DNA from 3 places in the Cronobacter dublinensis subsp. dublinensis LMG 23823 genome. Region 1 is predicted to be linked to each of the others. Evidence: predicted binding sites of a transcription regulator. Region 1 holds the regulator's gene; each other region holds the start of a gene.
The links. Region 1 encodes LexA, which represses DNA repair genes until DNA is damaged. Its sites were predicted from a motif close to TNCTGTATGTACATACAGNA; they were not measured.
Positions count from the first base shown of each region.

Region 2: the regulator LexA is predicted to act here: its motif matches at 3,027-3,046, upstream of mutH (DNA mismatch repair endonuclease MutH).
Region 3: the regulator LexA is predicted to act here: its motif matches at 2,701-2,720, upstream of dinB (DNA polymerase IV).

Region 1 covers NZ_CP012266.1:3,984,134-3,990,070, forward strand. The annotation lists gene AFK67_RS18425 (conjugal transfer protein TraF) at 1-187, opposite strand, end outside; gene AFK67_RS18430 (cupin domain-containing protein) at 334-840, opposite strand; gene zur (zinc uptake transcriptional repressor Zur) at 949-1,464, shown strand; gene AFK67_RS18440 (CsbD family protein) at 1,550-1,759, opposite strand; gene dinF (MATE family efflux transporter DinF) at 1,971-3,278, opposite strand; gene lexA (transcriptional repressor LexA) at 3,401-4,009, opposite strand; gene AFK67_RS18455 (diacylglycerol kinase) at 4,118-4,486, opposite strand; gene plsB (glycerol-3-phosphate 1-O-acyltransferase PlsB) at 4,619-5,937, shown strand, end outside.
Region 2 covers NZ_CP012266.1:3,614,014-3,619,950, reverse strand. The annotation lists gene AFK67_RS16710 (NADP(H)-dependent aldo-keto reductase) at 1-836, opposite strand, end outside; gene AFK67_RS16705 (YgdI/YgdR family lipoprotein) at 973-1,191, opposite strand; gene AFK67_RS16700 (TerC family protein) at 1,320-2,033, opposite strand; gene mutH (DNA mismatch repair endonuclease MutH) at 2,111-2,797, opposite strand; gene rppH (RNA pyrophosphohydrolase) at 3,481-4,014, shown strand; gene ptsP (phosphoenolpyruvate--protein phosphotransferase) at 4,027-5,937, shown strand, end outside.
Region 3 covers NZ_CP012266.1:927,699-933,635, reverse strand. The annotation lists gene pepD (cytosol nonspecific dipeptidase) at 4-1,461, shown strand; gene dinB (DNA polymerase IV) at 1,633-2,688, opposite strand; gene dpaA (peptidoglycan meso-diaminopimelic acid protein amidase) at 2,945-3,682, shown strand; gene AFK67_RS04260 (class II glutamine amidotransferase) at 3,653-4,420, opposite strand; gene lpcA (D-sedoheptulose 7-phosphate isomerase) at 4,513-5,094, opposite strand; gene fadE (acyl-CoA dehydrogenase FadE) at 5,323-5,937, shown strand, end outside.

The sequences.
Region 1 (5,937 bases):
CCGGTTGAGAGCGCGCCAGCAAGGCCGGGTTAATCAGCGCGCCGCTGCCGTAATCGGCTGACGCCACGCCCGTTCCGCCCATTGCATCGTTTCGGGCCTGCGCCCAGGTATTTGCCGCACTCGCCTGATTTGCCATCACCAGAGAAAGAGCGACGGCTGCCACTGAAGGTTTGATTATATGTTTCACAGTTTACCCGCTTATTATCAACATGAAGGACATCCTCTGTCCTGGTAAGACAGAGACGATTTCTGTTGTGAAGAACGCACTACGCCAGAGGTTGAGGCATTAACTCAACGGCAATTCCGGGCTCGTTTCGTGATCGCCCTCATTATTTATAGATTAGGCTTCTTAATTCGTGTAGGTAAGCCATCGTGCGGACCGAAAAATTGTGGTGGATGATCGATCCAGCGATCCGGCCGGGTAGCGGCATAAGCGCCGTTGAGCGGGTAATAGATGCGGTTCTCCGGTTTATTCGCCTCGCCGACGACCAGCAGCCGCACCTCGCTGTCGGTATTATTGATAAAGGTGTGGCACAGACCGGTACCCGCCGGGAAACCGACGCTGTCGCCCGGTTTAAGCGGCCAGAGCTCGCCGTTAAGCCAGACCTCCGGGAATCCTTCCAGCACATAAACAAACTCTTCTTCGCTACTTTCGGCATGCGGGTACGAGGTGCGACGCCCCGGCGGCAGACGTTCATGATGGATGCCAAGTCGTGTCAGCCCCATGCGCTTCGCCAGCGGCGCGCCAATCGACATACGTTCATTGCTGTCAGGATAGGCGGCCTCATCATTGCCCTCAATGTCCTGCCAGTGACAAATACAATCAGGTCGTGCTTGCATAGAACCTCCAGAAAACGTTACCTGAAAGGTATAACACAGCCCATATGTCGGTGTTTTGGTCGGTTCATGATAAAGTGATGACTTAATCATGATTCATAGAGGATGCCGATGGATACGACGATTTCGCAGGAAGTTCTGGCGCAGGCTGAAAAGCTCTGCCAGCAACGTAATGTGCGCCTGACTCCGCAGCGCCTCGAAGTGCTGCGCCTGATGACGCTACAGCCGGGTGCCATCAGCGCGTATGATCTGCTCGATCTGCTGCGCGAAACCGAGCCGCAGGCGAAACCGCCAACCGTCTATCGCGCGCTCGATTTTCTGCTCGAACAAGGATTCGTCCATAAGGTGGAATCCACCAACAGCTATGTGCTGTGTCATCTGTTCGACAACCCGGCGCATACGTCAGCCATGTTTATCTGCGGTCGTTGCGGCGTGGTGAAAGAGGAAGCAGCGGAAGGGGTGGAAGATATTATGCATGCGCTCGCGGCGAAAATGGGCTTTGCGCTGCGCCATAATGTCATTGAAGCGCACGGGCTTTGCGCGGCCTGCGTGGAAGTCGAAGCGTGTCGTCACCAGGGCCAGTGCGGACATGACCACAGCATTACGGTGAAAAAGAAAGGACGTTAAAACAGGAAAGTGTGGGTGGTACATCCTTGTACCGTCGGGCAGGGCAGCCTCAGGGGAAAATACCGTTGAGGTGGTAGCCAGCAGATTACCAGCGGTAATCGTGGCGAGATTCCCAGTCAGTGACTTCCTTATCCGCTTCGTCTTTCGCGTAACCGTAACGCTCCTGGATTTTACCTACCAGCTGGTCACGTTTCCCTTCGATGATGGTCATGTCATCGTCGGTTAATTTACCCCATTGTTCTTTCACTTTACCTTTAAACTGTTTCCAGTTACCGCCAGCTTCATCTCTGTTCATAGACGTCTCCTTTAACATTCGGTAGTGAATCAGTCTCACAGGTTTTCCTGTGGGGGCTCAGCCAGAGTTATCTTCATCATTTGCTGAACGTACTATTCATTTTAGACGTCAATTTTAACCGTGGCGGAATATTCAGAATCTTTAACCATAACGAAGCGCCGGAGCCGACAATTACTCCCCTGACGGCACCCGCTTATTCGTGATGAAAAGTTCAGTGCAGCAGGCGCCCGCGACGCCATAAATAGCCAAGCGACAGCCCGCGCAGCGCCAGAAACACGGTGAGCGCCAGCCACAGCCCGTGGTTGCCGAGATACGGCAGCGTTAGCAGCGTCAGTCCAAACCCCAGCGCCGCGACAGCCATGCTGTTGCGCATCTCGGCCCCGCGCGTCGCGCCGATAAACATGCCGTCCAGCAGATAACACCAGACGCCGACGAGAGGCAGGATCGCCTGCCAGAAGAGATAAGGCTGCGCCAGCGCCTGCAGCGATGGCAGGGAGGTTAGCAGCGACACGATAGACGGCCCGGCGACGGCATACAGCAGCGTGAACGCGAGCGCCACCATGCCCGCCTGTCGGCACGCGGCGCGCCAGACGCTATGCAGTTGCGATTTGTCCTGTGCGCCGAACGCCTGACCGGCGTGGGCTTCCACCGCGTAGGCAAAGCCGTCGAGCGCATAGGCGGTAAAGGTGAGTAGCGTCATCAGCAGCGCGTTAACGGCGACGATATCGCTGCCGAGCCGCGCGCCAAGCACAGTAATGGATCCAAAACAGAGTTGCAGCAGCAGCGAGCGCAGCATGATGTCCCGGTTCAGCGCCAGCAGCCTGCCGACGCCGCCGCGCCAGGCGGTTTTCAGCATCAGGCGCGTAATGCCGCGCAGGCGCAGAACGCGCGCCGCCATAATAAGCCCGATGCCAAGCGTCGCGTACTCCGCGATGGCGGTCGCAAGCGCCGCGCCCTGTACATTCAGGCCCAGCCCCATCACAAACCAGAGATCGAGCGCGATATTAAGCAGATTACCGACGACCAGCAGAATGACCGGCGCTCTCGCATATTGCACGCCGAGCAGCCACCCCAGCAGCACCAGATTCGCCAGCGACGCGGGCGCGCTCAGCCAGCGAATTTCGAGAAACCGCCGCGCCTGCGCCAGCACAGCCTCGCTACCGCCGGTGATATGTAACGCCAGGTGAATAAGCGGTTCACGCAGCGCGATAATCAGCGCGCCAGCAAGCAACGCCAGCGCCATCGGCTGTACCAGCGCGCGGGCCAGCGCTGCCGGATCACGCGCGCCGAACGCTTGAGCAGTAAGGCCAGTGGTGCTCATACGCAAAAAGAGGAGCAGCATAAACAAAAAGCTGGTGGCGGTCGCGCCGACTGCGACGCCGCCCAGATACACCGGGCTGTCGAGATGGCCTATCACTGCGGTATCGACCAGCCCGAGCAGGGGCACGGTGATATTGGAGAAAATCATTGGCAGCGCGAGGCGCCAGAGGGCTTTGTCGGTAGAGGTCAGAAAGGGCATATGGCGTTCCGATGCCGTTACGCGAAGAAAACCGTTAAGAGAGGTCGCGAAGCCGGAGAGCCATTACCGTAACCGGGGCGGGCCAGTTACGGTAATGAAGCGTCACGAGGCCGGTAACGCTGTCAGAGCCATTCGCCGTTGCGAATAACGCCGACCGCGAGGCCTTCGATAGAGAAGTTGTGCTCACGCAGATCGACAACGATAGGTTTAAACTCGCTGTTTTCCGGCAGCAGCTCAACGACATTCCCCTGCTTTTTCAGGCGTTTTACCGTCACTTCATCGTCGATACGCGCCACAACGACCTGGCCGTTGCGTACATCCTGCGTTTTATGCACGGCTAACAGGTCGCCGTCCATGATCCCGATGTCTTTCATCGACATCCCGCTAACGCGCAGCAGAAAATCGGCATTCGGCTTAAACAGGCCCGGATCGACCTGATAGTGGCCTTCGATATGCTGCTGCGCCAGCAGCGGTTCGCCCGCAGCGACACGCCCTACCAGCGGCAGGCCGTTTTCTTCTTCCTGCAGCAGACGAATACCGCGCGATGCGCCAGAAACAATCTCCAGCACCCCTTTGCGCGCCAGCGCTTTCAGGTGCTCTTCCGCCGCGTTAGGCGAACGGAACCCCAGACGTTGCGCAATTTCCGCGCGCGTAGGCGGCATGCCGGTCTGGCTGATGTGATCCCGAATGAGATCAAACACCTCTTGTTGCCTGGTAGTTAATGCTTTCATTCCGCCCCCTGGGTGCATATACAGTGATGCTGTGAGTATATACAGCTAAAGGCGATTTTAAAACCATAACCGGTTAAAAAAGCGCTTCTTTAGCGATTTCTGGAAAACTTATCGCAAATGCTGCCAGAGCAGCGTGACCCACACGACCAGCGCAAGGATAATCGACATCAGCACGGCGGCGGAGCCCATGTCCTTGGCGCGGCCCGAAAGCTCATGAAATTCAGGACCGATACGGTCCACTACCGCTTCGATGGCGCTGTTGAGGATCTCGACGATCATCACCAGCATCACGGAGCTTATGAGCATGACACGGGTCATCGGGTCGACGTCCAGCCAACAAGCGATAATAATTGCAGCAATAACGGCGACCGCCTCCTGGCGAAACGCCGCTTCATTTTTCCAGGCAGCGCTCAATCCCTTCCAGGAATAGCCAGCTGCTTTAATAATTCGGGTTAATCCCTTGGTGTTATTGGCCATGACAAGAAACCTTTTTTAAATTCAGGCGTCAATGCTAATGCGCTTCGATAAAGAAGCACCACAGAAATTCTACGGAGTTTCTGATATTCTTGCGCCGCAATTGCATTATTAACCAGAGGCTTTACATCGTTTATGTCCGGTTGGCCACGAATTTACTACAAATTACTTAATTTACCATTAAGCGTGCTGGTAAAAAGCAAGTCCATCCCGGCGGCGCCCTGCCCCGAACTTGGGCTCGACACGTCACGTCCCATCATGTACGTGCTGCCATATAACTCGAAGGCAGATCTCCTGACGCTGCGGGCCCAGTGCCTGGCGCACGATCTGCCGGACCCTCTGGAGCCGCTGGTTATCGACGGCACCGAGTTGCCGCGCCATGTGTTTATCCATGGCGGCCCGCGCGTGTTCACGTACTACACGCCGAAAGAAGAGTCGATCAAGCTGTTCCACAACTATCTTGACCTGCACCGCAGCAACCCGGATCTCGACGTCCAGATGGTGCCCGTCTCCGTCATGTTCGGTCGCGCACCGGGCCGCGAAAAAGGCGAAGAAAACCCGCCGCTGCGCATGTTAAACGGCATTCAGAAATTCTTTGCGGTCTCCTGGCTTGGCCGCGACAGCTTTGTCCGTTTCTCGCCGCCGGTGTCACTGCGCCGCATGGCGACCGAGCACGGCACCGACAAGCGTATCGCCCAGAAGCTGGCCCGCGTGGCGCGCATGCATTTCGCCCGCCAGCGCCTCGCCGCCGTCGGTCCGCGTCTGCCGGCGCGTCAGGATCTCTTTAACAAGCTGCTCTCGTCAAAAGCTATCGCCCGCGCCGTTGAAGACGAAGCGCGCACCAAAAAAATCTCGCACGAGAAAGCCCAGCAGAACGCCGTGGCGTTAATGGAAGAGATCGCCGCCAATTTCTCTTATGAGGCGATTCGCCTTACAGACCGCGTACTGGGCTTTACCTGGAACCGTCTCTATCAGGGCATCAACGTCCATAACGCCGAGCGCGTGCGTCAGCTGGCCCACGACGGCCATGAGATTGTGTATGTGCCCTGCCATCGCAGCCACATGGACTATCTGCTGCTCTCCTACGTGCTCTATCATCAGGGGCTAGTGCCGCCGCATATCGCTGCCGGTATCAACCTGAACTTCTGGCCTGCCGGGCCGATTTTCCGTCGCCTGGGCGCGTTCTTTATTCGCCGCACCTTTAAAGGTAATAAGCTTTATTCCACGGTGTTTCGCGAATACCTGGGTGAACTGTTCAGCCGCGGCTATTCGGTAGAGTACTTCGTTGAGGGCGGGCGTTCACGCACCGGTCGTCTGCTCGACCCGAAAACCGGCACGCTCTCTATGACCATCCAGGCGATGCTGCGCGGCGGCACGCGTCCGATTACGCTGGTGCCGATTTACATCGGCTATGAACACGTGATGGAAGTGGGCACTTACGCTAAAGAGCTGCG
Region 2 (5,937 bases), 370 kb from region 1:
TCCACATAAGCGGCGACCGCTTTCTGCGACTGCTCGCTGCTGTAGCGCGTAAAGCGGCTAAAGAGCGTATTGCGCGCGCCAGCGGGTTTCGCGCCGTTCAGGTATTTCCCGGTCAGCGTGCCGAACGCCAGCGCAGAATAGGCCAGCAGCTCCACGCCTTCATACTGGCTCACTTCCGCCAGTCCCACCTCAAAGCTGCGGTTCAGCAGGCTGTACGGATTCTGGATGGTGACGATGCGCGGCAGATCGTGTTTATCCGCCAGGTGCAGGTAGCGCATCACGCCAAACGCGGTTTCGTTGGAGACGCCGATATAGCGGATTTTCCCGGCGCGCTGGAATTCCGCCAGCGCTTCGAGGGTTTCCAGCAGCGTGACGACCGGCGTGCTGTCAGTCCAACTGTAGCCGAGCTTGCCGAAGCAGTTGGTCGGGCGCTGCGGCCAGTGCACCTGATAAAGATCGAGGTAGTCAGTCTGTAAACGTTTCAGGCTGGCGTCGAGCGCGTCGCGGATATTTTTGCGATCCAGCGCCTGGTTAGGCCGGATGCCGCTGTCGCTGTTGCGGCTCGGGCCGCTGACCTTCGAGGCGATAATCAGCTTTTCGCGATTGGCGCGTTTTTTCAGCCAGTTGCCGACATAGGTTTCCGTCAGGCCCTGGGTTTCCGGGCGCGGCGGGACGGGATACATTTCGGCGACATCAATCAGGTTTATGCCCTGGCTTACGGCGTAATCGAGCTGTTCATGGGCGTCGGCTTCGCTGTTTTGTTCACCAAAAGTCATGGTTCCCAGCCCCAGCGTGCTGACTTCAAGTGAGCTATGAGGGATACGGTGATAATGCATAGCCAGCCTACCTTCTGTTGTTCAGTCCGCGTCAGGCCATTCCTGACAAAGGAATATAAACATGGCAGAGGGGAGACAAAAGGAAAAGAGGGAAGGGAGAAAAAACCAAAAGGTCAGCGCGATGCTGACCTTTTATTTAGCGCTCAATGATTTGCGAAACCTGATCGCGGTTAATCTGCATCTCGTTGCCCTGCGGGTCGCGATAGCTCACCAGCCCGGTTTCGTCATCCACCTGCGGTTTACCTTCGGTCAGGATCATACGGCCATCTTTGGTCGCCATGACGTAATCACTGCTACAGCCTGAAACCGCGAAGGCCAATCCGACGGCAGAAATTGCTACAGCCCATTTATTCATTGTTTTTCGCCTCATCAGGAAGGGGTCCACGTAGAGTCTAGTAAAAAACAGCGAGGCGACGCGAAAAAGCGGCAAATTCTTAAAAGCACAGGGGAATAAACAAAAACGCTCCCGAAGGAGCGTCTGTGTTACAGCGGTTTTTTCTTGTTGCGCAGCAGATTGAGGCTTTCCACCGCGATAGAGAAAAACATCGCGAAGTAGATGTAGCCTTTCGGCACGTGAATATCGAAACTTTCCAGCATCAGGGTGAAGCCCACCAGGATCAGGAAGGAGAGCGCCAGCATTTTTACCGAAGGGTGCCGTTCGACAAACTCGCCGATAGGGCGCGCGGCAAACATCATGACGCCTACGGCAATCACTACCGCCGCCATCATGATAAACAGATGATCGGAGAGGCCCACTGCGGTAATGACGGAATCCAGACTGAAGATAATATCCAGCAGCATGATCTGGACGATGGCGCCGAAGAAAGAGTGAACGTTGGTTTTTAGCCCTTCCTCTTCGCCCTCGATCGTTTCGTGGATCTCTTTACTGGCCTTCCAGATGAGGAACAGGCCGCCCAGCAGCAGGATCAGATCCCGCATCGAAATGGCCTGATCGAACACCGTAAACAGCGGATTGGTAAGCCGCACCACCCAGGCGATCGACGCCAGCAGCGCGAGGCGCATGATCATCGCGGCGCCGAGGCCCAGCTTGCGCGCCAGCGCCTGCTGCGATTTCGGCAGCTTCGCCACAACAAGCGAGAGAAAAATAATATTGTCGATCCCCAGTACAATCTCCAGCAGCGTCAGCGTACCGAGCGCCAGCCAGGCATTAGGATCGGTTATCCATGCAAACAACATTCAAAAAGTCCTGCTCAAAGAAACAAAACGCTAATTATATGCGTCTGAGGCAGGCTGTTGACAAAAATTTAAGGTGTTTATAACAAAAAATGACGCGCCAGCAGGGCGGCGGTGAAGTTCTTCTTCAGATAAAAGCCGCGCGGCAACGTCATGATGGGCTCGCCGTGGACGCCGAACGCTGGCGTCAGCGCTTTACTGTTGGCGGCTTTCGGGCGCAGCTGTAGCACTTCGCCGTGGCGGGCAGTAATGCGCTCTACCTGACCTAAAACAATGAGATCCATTAATTCTTCCCAGTCGCGGCGCAGCTGTTCTTCTTCCTGCGCCGACGGGCTCCAGAGCAGCGGCGCGCCGACGCGGCGCTCGCCGAGGGGGATCGCGCGCTCGCCTTCCACCGGCACCCACAGGACGCGCTTAAGCTTATGGCGCACGTGGCTCGTTTCCCACGTCACGCCGGTGTTGCCGGTGAGCGGCGCGACACAGACAAAAGTGGTTTCAAGCGGGCGTCCCTGGCGGTCTACGGGGATCGTTTTCAGTTCCACGCCGATAGCGGCGAAATCCTGTTCCGGTTTGCTGCCTGCGCTGGCACCGAGCCAGCGTTCCAGCAGAACGCCCGTCCAGCCTTTATCGCGCCGCAAATCCGCTGGCGTTTCGAGCCCCGCCAGCGCCGCCAGCTCACCAAGCGTTAGCCCGGCCAGCTGCTGCGCCTGGCCCAGCAGCTGCGCTTCATCTTCGGGCGGCCGGGCGAGGGGAGCGAGAGAAACCATAAAAAACACCTTCTGTTTAAAAAATGAACAGCAAAAAGCCTGCTTGTGGAAAGAGTTTATCTGCTTGTGAGCAAACAAGACAATGCTATGATTTAAAATGATTTTTAACGTTAAGAAAGAAATTTCTCGCGTCGAAAACCGAGGTTGTTCAAATCTGGTCACCGACAATAAACAGGATCTTACACCAGTTTATCCACAGAAAAATGGGATAACTGTGTAAATCCCCCACTACTGTTTCGATTTACAGCCTTGACGACAGGGGAAAACCGTCTTTTTCCGCAAATTGTGTCTAACTTATTGGCATAATCTGTGGATAAAAACGACGCTGGTCGATCTTTCATCAGAGTAAGGATCTCCAGTGTGACGATCGTCACATTGCGCAGTGAGTATCATGCTTTTTTAAATTTAATCTTTTGAATAGCAATACAATTTTATCTATAAGAATTATCCTTGGTTCAGGGTTGTTTTGGGTTTTCCCTGGGTAATAAGCTACTTCTTCACAAAGATATCCACAGAAAAAGTGAATAAAAGCCAGGTTCATCCCTGCTACCTGTTTATAACCCCGCATATTTTTGTGAGTTATTCAAATGTTATTCCTGTTCACACCCGCTAACAGAGTGGTTTACCGTCAATGAGGAGTATGAAACAATCGTTACTATCCAGGTTTATTTTGAGGTAGTCCGGTGATCGATGATGATGGCTACCGCCCGAATGTTGGTATCGTGATCTGTAATCGTCAGGGGCAGGTAATGTGGGCCAGACGTTTTGGTCAGCACTCCTGGCAATTTCCGCAAGGCGGCATTAATCCTGGCGAGTCGGCGGAGCAGGCGATGTACCGCGAGCTTTTCGAAGAGGTCGGCTTACAGCGAAAAGATGTGCGTATCCTTGCCACAACCCGAAACTGGTTACGTTACAAATTACCAAAACGTTTGGTGCGTTGGGACACAAAGCCGGTATGTATCGGCCAGAAACAAAAGTGGTTTCTTCTGCAGTTAATGAGCAACGATGCCGATATCAACATGCAAACCAGCAGTACGCCAGAATTTGACGGCTGGCGGTGGGTGAGCTTCTGGTATCCGGTGCGCCAGGTCGTCTCCTTTAAGCGCGATGTTTATCGTCGGGTCATGAAGGAGTTCGCAAGCGTAGTGATGCCGATGCAGGAGAGCGCGCCACCGCAGCGTAATCCTTCGCCTGCCTGGCGACGTAAAAGAGGTTAAGCCACGCAAATTATGCTCACCCGGTTGCGAGAAATAGTCGAGAAAGTTGCCAGCGCCCCGCGCCTCAACGAGGCGCTGGATATTCTTGTCACGGATATTTGCCTTGCGATGGATACCGAAGTCTGTTCGGTTTATCTCGCCGACCACGACCGGCGTTGCTATTACCTGATGGCGACCCGGGGGCTTAAAAAACCGCGCGGGCGTACCGTCACGCTTGCCTTCGACGAGGGCATCGTCGGGCTGGTCGGTCGCCTCGCCGAGCCGATTAACCTCGCGGACGCGCAAAAACACCCCAGCTTTAAATACATTCCTTCCGTGCGCGAAGAACGCTTTCGCGCCTTTCTCGGCGTGCCGATTATTCAGCGCCGCCAGCTGCTTGGCGTATTAGTCGTCCAGCAGCGCGAGCTGCGTCAGTACGACGAGAGCGAAGAGTCATTCCTGGTAACGCTCGCCACCCAGATGGCGGCCATTCTGTCGCAGTCGCAGCTTACCGCGCTGTTTGGTCAGTACCGCCAGACCCGTATTCGCGCGCTGCCGGCTTCGCCGGGAGTGGCGATAGCCCAGGGCTGGATGGACGCCACGTTGCCGCTCATGGAGCAAGTGTACGAAGCCTCCACGCTCGACACGGGGCTTGAGCGTGAACGTCTCACCACCGCGCTGGAAGAGGCCGCAGGCGAATTTCGTCGCTACAGTAAACGCTTTGCCGCCGGTGCACAGAAAGAGACAGCGGCGATTTTCGATCTCTACTCGCACCTGTTATCGGACGCGCGGCTGCGTCGTGAACTCTACGACGAGGTGGATAAAGGCTCGGTCGCCGAGTGGGCGGTGAAAAAGGTCATTGAGAAATTCGCCGAGCAGTTTGCCGCGCTCAATGATGGTTATCTCAAAGAGCGCGCCGGCGATCTGCGCACGCTCGGGCAGCGCCTGCTGTTCCACCTTGACGATAACATCCAGAGCCCCAACACCTGGCCTGAGCGCTTCGTGCTGGTGGCGGACGAACTTTCCGCGACCACGCTTGCCGAACTGCCGCATGACCGGTTAATGGGCGTCGTGGTACGCGACGGAGCGGCGAACTCCCATGCCGCCATTATGGTGCGCGCGATGGGCATCCCGACCGTCATGGGCGCGGATATCCAGCCTTCGGTGCTGCATCACCGTATGCTGGTGGTGGATGGCTACCGCGGCGAGTTGCTGGTCGACCCGAGCCCGGTATTGTTACATGAATATCAGCGGCTCATCAGCGAAGAGAACGAGCTTAGCCGCCTCGCGGAAGACTACGTCGACCAGCCTGCCTGTCTTAAAAGCGGCGAGCGGGTGCAGGTCATGCTGAATGCGGGCCTGAGCCCGGAGCATGAAGAGAAGCTCGGCAGCCGTATCGACGGGATTGGTCTCTACCGCACTGAAATCCCTTTCATGTTGCAAAGCGGCTTTCCGTCGGAAGAAGAGCAGGTGGCGCAGTATCAGGGCATGTTGCAGATGTTTAACGACAAGCCGGTAACGCTGCGCACGCTGGACGTCGGCGCTGATAAACAGCTGCCTTATATGCCTATAAGCGAAGAAAACCCGTGTCTCGGCTGGCGCGGCATTCGTATTACGCTCGATCAGCCTGAGATCTTTTTGATCCAGGTGCGCGCCATGCTGCGTGCTAACGCGGCGACGGGTAACCTCAGTATTCTGCTGCCGATGATCACCAGCATCGATGAAGTGGACGAAGCGCGTCGGCTCATCGATCGCGCGGGTCGCGAAATGGAAGAGATGCTCGGCTATGAGATCCCCAAACCCCGGCTCGGCGTGATGGTGGAAGTCCCGTCGATGCTCTTTATGCTGCCTCACCTGGCCCGCCGCATTGACTTCATCTCCGTCGGCACCAATGACCTAACCCAGTATCTGCTGGCGGTAGACCGCAACAATACGCGTGTCGCC
Region 3 (5,937 bases), 1.4 Mb from region 1:
AACGTGTCTGAACTGTCTCAACTCTCCCCTCAACCGCTGTGGGATATTTTCGCGAAAATCTGCTCCATTCCTCACCCGTCCTACCATGAAGAACAACTCGCCGAACACATCATGGGCTGGGCGAAGGAAAAAGGCCTGTTCGCCGAGCGCGATCAGGTGGGCAACATTTTACTTCGCAAACCGGCGACCGCCGGCATGGAAAACCGCAAGCCGGTCGTGCTGCAGGCGCACCTGGATATGGTGCCGCAGAAAAATAACGACACCGTTCATGACTTCACGAAAGATCCTATCCAGCCGTACATCGACGGCGAGTGGGTGAAAGCACGTGGCACTACACTTGGCGCGGACAACGGCATCGGCATGGCCTCCGCGCTGGCGGTGCTGGCGGATGATTCCGTCGAGCACGGCCCGCTGGAAGTGCTGCTGACCATGACCGAAGAAGCCGGGATGGACGGCGCGTTCGGTCTGCAGGCAGGCTGGCTGCAGGCGGATATTCTGATCAACACCGATTCCGAAGAAGAAGGCGAAATCTACATGGGTTGCGCCGGCGGCATCGATTTTATCTCCACGCTGAAAGTTTCCCGCGAGGCGATCCCGGCCGGTTTCGAGACGTTTAAACTGACGCTCAAAGGCCTGAAAGGCGGCCACTCCGGCGGCGATGTCCACCTGGGCCTCGGCAACGCCAATAAACTGCTGGCCCGTTTCCTGTTCGCGCATGCGCAGGACCTGGATTTACGCCTGGTGGATTTTAACGGCGGTACGCTGCGTAACGCCATCCCGCGCGAAGCGTTCGCAACCGTCGCGGTGCCTGCCGCTAAAGCGGGCGAGCTGAAAGCGCTGGCGGATACCTTCCTCGCCATTCTTAAAAACGAGCTGTCCGTTAAAGAGAAGAACATTACCGTTCTGCTGGAAGCGGCCACGACCGATAAAGCCGCGCTGACCGCGCAGAGCCGCGATACCTTTGTCGCGCTGCTGAACGCGATGCCGAACGGCGTTATCCGCAATTCTGACGTCGCAAAAGGCGTGGTGGAAACCTCCCTGAACGTGGGCGTGGTGACCATGAACGACGAGCAGGCGGAAATCATCTGCCTGATCCGCTCGCTCATCGACAGTGGTAAAGATTACGTGGTGGGCATGCTGGAGTCGCTCGGTAAGCTTGCGGGCGCGCAGACCGTCGCCAAAGGCAGCTATCCGGGCTGGCAGCCGGACGCCAGTTCGCCGGTGATGCATCTGGTGCGAGAAACCTACCAGCGTCTGTTTAACAAAACGCCGAACATTCAGGTGATCCACGCCGGTCTGGAATGCGGTCTGTTCAAAAAACCGTACCCGCAGATGGATATGGTTTCCATCGGGCCGACCATTACCGGACCGCACTCGCCGGATGAGCAGGTGCATATCGAGAGCGTGGGCCAGTACTGGACCCTGCTGACCGAGCTGCTGAAAGCGATCCCGGTGAAATAAACGTTTATGCAGAATAAAGGCGGCCCCGAGGCCGCCTTTTTTATTTGCGCGGTGGCGGGTGCGCTTTGGGGAATGGCGGGCGCGCTGCGCTTACCCGCCCTACGTCCTGGAAAGTTAACGTTCTCCAGGGTGGGTAAGCGCAGCGCACCCACCGGTCCGGCAAGAAAAAGCTTACAGTCCCAGCACCAGCTGGCGTTCGAGCTGCGGATCCAGCAGCGTCACGTGCAGCCCCACCAGCCGCACGCCGCGCCCGGCGCGTCGCTCATCCCAGGTTTTTTTGGCGGTCGCGATCAGGTCGTCTTTATTGAGGCGCGGCCAGACATGCTCCTGGGTCGTCAGCTGGAAATCGTTAAACTTGAGTTTGACGCCCTGCCGCGCGATGCGCAGGTCGGGTTTAACCTTCGCGAGCCGCAGTTCCAGCTCAGGGTAAAGGCGCTCGATAATCGCCTCGCACTCGGCCCAGTCGTGAATATCTTCCGCGAGCGTGCGCTCCACGCCCACCGATTTACGCTGTCTGTCGCTGCTTATCTCGCGGTCGTCGATTCCCTGGCTGCGCTCCCACAGCACCCGCCCGAACTTACCAAAGCGCTTAAGCAGCGCGGCGAGATCGCTTTTTTGCACATCCTCACAGGTACGCAGACCGAGGCTCTCAAGCTTCGCCGCCGTCACCTTGCCGACGCCCGGGATCTTGCCAAGCGGCAGCGTGCGTAAAAATGCAGGCACCTCTTCAGGCGTTATCACATATTGTCCGTTGGGCTTGTTGAGATCGGAGGCTATCTTGGCGAGGAATTTTATGGGCGCCACGCCCGCCGACGCGGTGAGCTGTAATTCGTTAAATATCGTCTGGCGGATTTCGCGCGCCATCAGCGTGGCCGAGCCGTAACAGTGCGGGCTGTCGGTGACGTCCAGATACGCCTCGTCGAGCGACAGCGGTTCAATCAACGGGGTATAACGCGAGAAGATGTCACGGATGTGCGCGGAGGCTTCTTTATAAGCATCAAAGCGGCCGGGCAGGAGCGTGAGGTGCGGGCAGAGCTTGAGCGCCATGCCGGTCGGCATCGCGCTGCGCACGCCATATTTACGCGCCGGGTAGTTAGCGGTACTGATCACACCGCGGCGTTCGCGGCTGCCGCCAATGGCGAGGGGAATATCGCGCAGGGCCGGATTATCGCGCATCTCAACCGCCGCGAAAAAGCAGTCCATATCGACATGAATGATTTTGCGCATACCCCGGCCTCACACTGTATGTGTATACAGTCTGGCAAAAAAGCGACGCTGCGGCAACCTTCCTTATTTCCGCCTGATTGAGTAAATTCAATGCGGCGCGAGCAAGTTAAGCAGAACTTAATTGTAAACGCAGTAGCCAGCGCTTGCGAAAAATAACAGCGGTGCTAATGTGAGCGCTCCCGAACCAGAATAGTCTTATTTTGGATCCCTTCGCCGTTCCGGCATTGGTCTTGGCTTTATCAAGGAAACAAGCAGTATGCGTAAACTCGCATTGTTAATCGCAATGCTTCTGGTGTCGTGCTTTTCATGGGCCAGTACAGTCAGCAGCGACAGCGTTACCCCGATAAAAAAAGAATTAAAACAGCAGTTAATGGGTTCCCCGGTTTATATCCAGATCTTTAAGGAAGAGCGCACGCTTGAGCTGTACGTCAAGATGGGCGAGCAGTATCAGTTACTGGATAGCTACCGCATCTGCAACTATTCCGGCGGTCTTGGGCCGAAACGCCGTCAGGGCGATTTCAAAAGCCCGGAAGGCTTTTATAGCGTGCAGCGCGGCCAGCTCAAACCCGACAGCCGTTTTTATAAAGCGATTAATATCGGTTTTCCGAACGCCTTTGACCGCGCTAATGGCTATGAAGGGAAATATCTGATGATTCACGGCGCCTGCGTTTCCGTGGGTTGCTACGCGATGACCGATAAAAATATCGATGAGATTTTCCAGTTCGTCACCGGCGCGCTGGTGTTTGGTCAGCCGAACGTCCAGGTGAGCATTTATCCGTTCCGCATGACCGACGCCAACATGGAGCGTCACAAGTATTCGTACTTCATCGGGTTCTGGAAACAGCTGAAACCGGGGTATGACTACTTTATGACGACCCATCAGCCGCCGGTGGTCTCGGTGGTGAATGGCAACTACGTGGTGAGCAAACCGCTCAACAGCAGCGTGGTGCACCCGCAGCTGGCGTCAAACTACGCGCTCCCCGAGACAAAATAACGCCCACTCGCCTGGCATGATTTTGTGCCAGGTTTCATTGCCCGTCAGCGGCTGCGTGGCAATCACTGTGACCACATCATTCGGTGTGGTCTCTTCCTGAAAATCAATCTCCACATCCTGATCGAGCAGTTTGGCGACGCCAAACGGCGCGCGGCGCGTTATCCAGAAAAGATTAGTGGAGCAGAACGCCATCACGTAGCGCCCGTCGGAGAGCAGCATATTAAAGACGCCCTTCTCACGCAGTTCGCCCGCGAGCTGCGCGATATACCGAAAGACCGCCGTCATATTGCCCGGCGTGCGCGGGTAGCGCGTGGTGAGCTTGTGCAGCAACCAGCAAAAGGCTTTTTCGCTGTCGGTTTCGCCAATCGGGCGAAACGGGCCGGTGTCGAGCGACCGGTAACCGGTGAGCTGACCGTTATGAGCGTAAGTCCAGTTGCGGCCCCAGAGTTCGCGGGTAAACGGATGGGTGTTTTCCAGCGCCACTTCGCCGCGGTTCGCCTGACGAATATGCGCCACCACCGAGCAGGATTTAATAGGGTAATCCTGCACCAGCTTTGCGATAGGTGAGTTGTAGCTCGGCTGTGGGTCTTTAAACGTGCGACAGCCTTTGCCTTCATAGAAGGTGATGCCCCAGCCGTCTTTATGCGGCCCGGTTCCCCCGCCTCGCTGCACGAGGCCGGTAAAGCTAAAGCAGATATCGGTCGGCACGTTGGCGCTCATCCCGAGCAGTTCGCACATGATTCACCTCGTCACACGCCGCCTTCCTGACAGAAGGCGTCACTGGGGCAGCCGGACGCGCGACGCGCGCCCGTCCCGGCACAACAGCCTTATCAGGCTTTAACCATCTCTTTTTCAATCAGCTGGATCAGGATGTGGATCACTTTGATGTGAATTTCCTGGATACGGTCAGCATAGCCGAAATGCGGCACGCGGATTTCCACATCGGCGGTGCCCGCCATTTTGCCGCCGTCTTTGCCGGTGAGCGTGATGACTTTCATGCCCTTCTCACGCGCGGCCTCGATGGCTTTAATCACGTTGCCGGAGTTGCCGGAGGTAGAGATACCGAGCAGCACGTCACCCTCACGCCCTACCGCTTCAACATAGCGGGAGAAGATGTGGTCGTAACCGAAATCGTTGCCGACGCAGGAGATGTGGCTGACGTCGGAAATCGCGATCGCCGGATAGCCCGGACGGTTTTCACGGTAGCGTCCGGTCAGTTCTTCGGCGAAGTGCATCGCGTCGCAGTGCGAACCGCCGTTGCCGCAGGAGAGCACTTTGCCGCCCGCTTTGAAGCTGTCCGCCAGCAACACCGCCGCACGCTGGATAGCGTGGATATTGGCTTCATCTTTCAGAAAGTTAGCCAGCGTTTCGGCAGCTTCGTTCAGCTCGTTACGAATCAGATCCTGGTACATGAGGGATATCCTTCAGCATTAAAAAGTAACCGTATGCAGTGTAACGGATAGCGCCGGGAGCGAGAAGTGCTACGCCGCGGCCTGCGTGCAGGTTTTGCGTTTACGTGCGGCAACAATGTGAGCCAGGTTGTAATTATTTTGTGAACGCATTGCTAAAAAAAGCAACATCCTCTACAACCATATCATCACAAGTGGTCAGACCTCCTACAAACAAGGGAGCTTTTCTTTATGATGATCTTGAGTATCGTTGCCACCCTCGTACTTATCGGTGCGCTGTTTTATCACCGCGTCAGCCTGACGCTCAGCAGCCTGATCCTGCTGGCCTGGACCGCAGCCCTGGGCGCCGTTGGCCTCTGGTCGCTGTGGCTGCTGGTGCCGCTGGCTATCATTCTGGTTCCCTTTAACGTCACGCCAATGCGTAAATCGCTTATCTCGGCACCGGTGTTCCGCGGCTTCCGTAAGGTGATGCCGCCGATGTCGCGCACCGAGAAAGAGGCGATCGACGCCGGTACCACCTGGTGGGAAGGCGATCTGTTTCGCGGCAACCCGGACTGGCAAAAGCTGCATAACTACCCGCAGCCGAAGCTGACCGCCGAAGAGCAGGCGTTCCTCGACGGCCCGGTGGAAGAAGCATGCCGTATGGCCAATGACTTCCAGATAACCCATGAAATGGCGGATCTGCCGCCGGAGCTGTGGGCGTACCTGAAAGAACATCGCTTCTTCGCGATGATCATTAAAAAAGAGTACGGCGGTCTGGAATTTTCGGCATATGCGCAGTCCCGCGTGCTGCAAAAACTCTCCGGCGTCTCGGGTATTCTCGCGATTACCGTCGGCGTGCCGAAC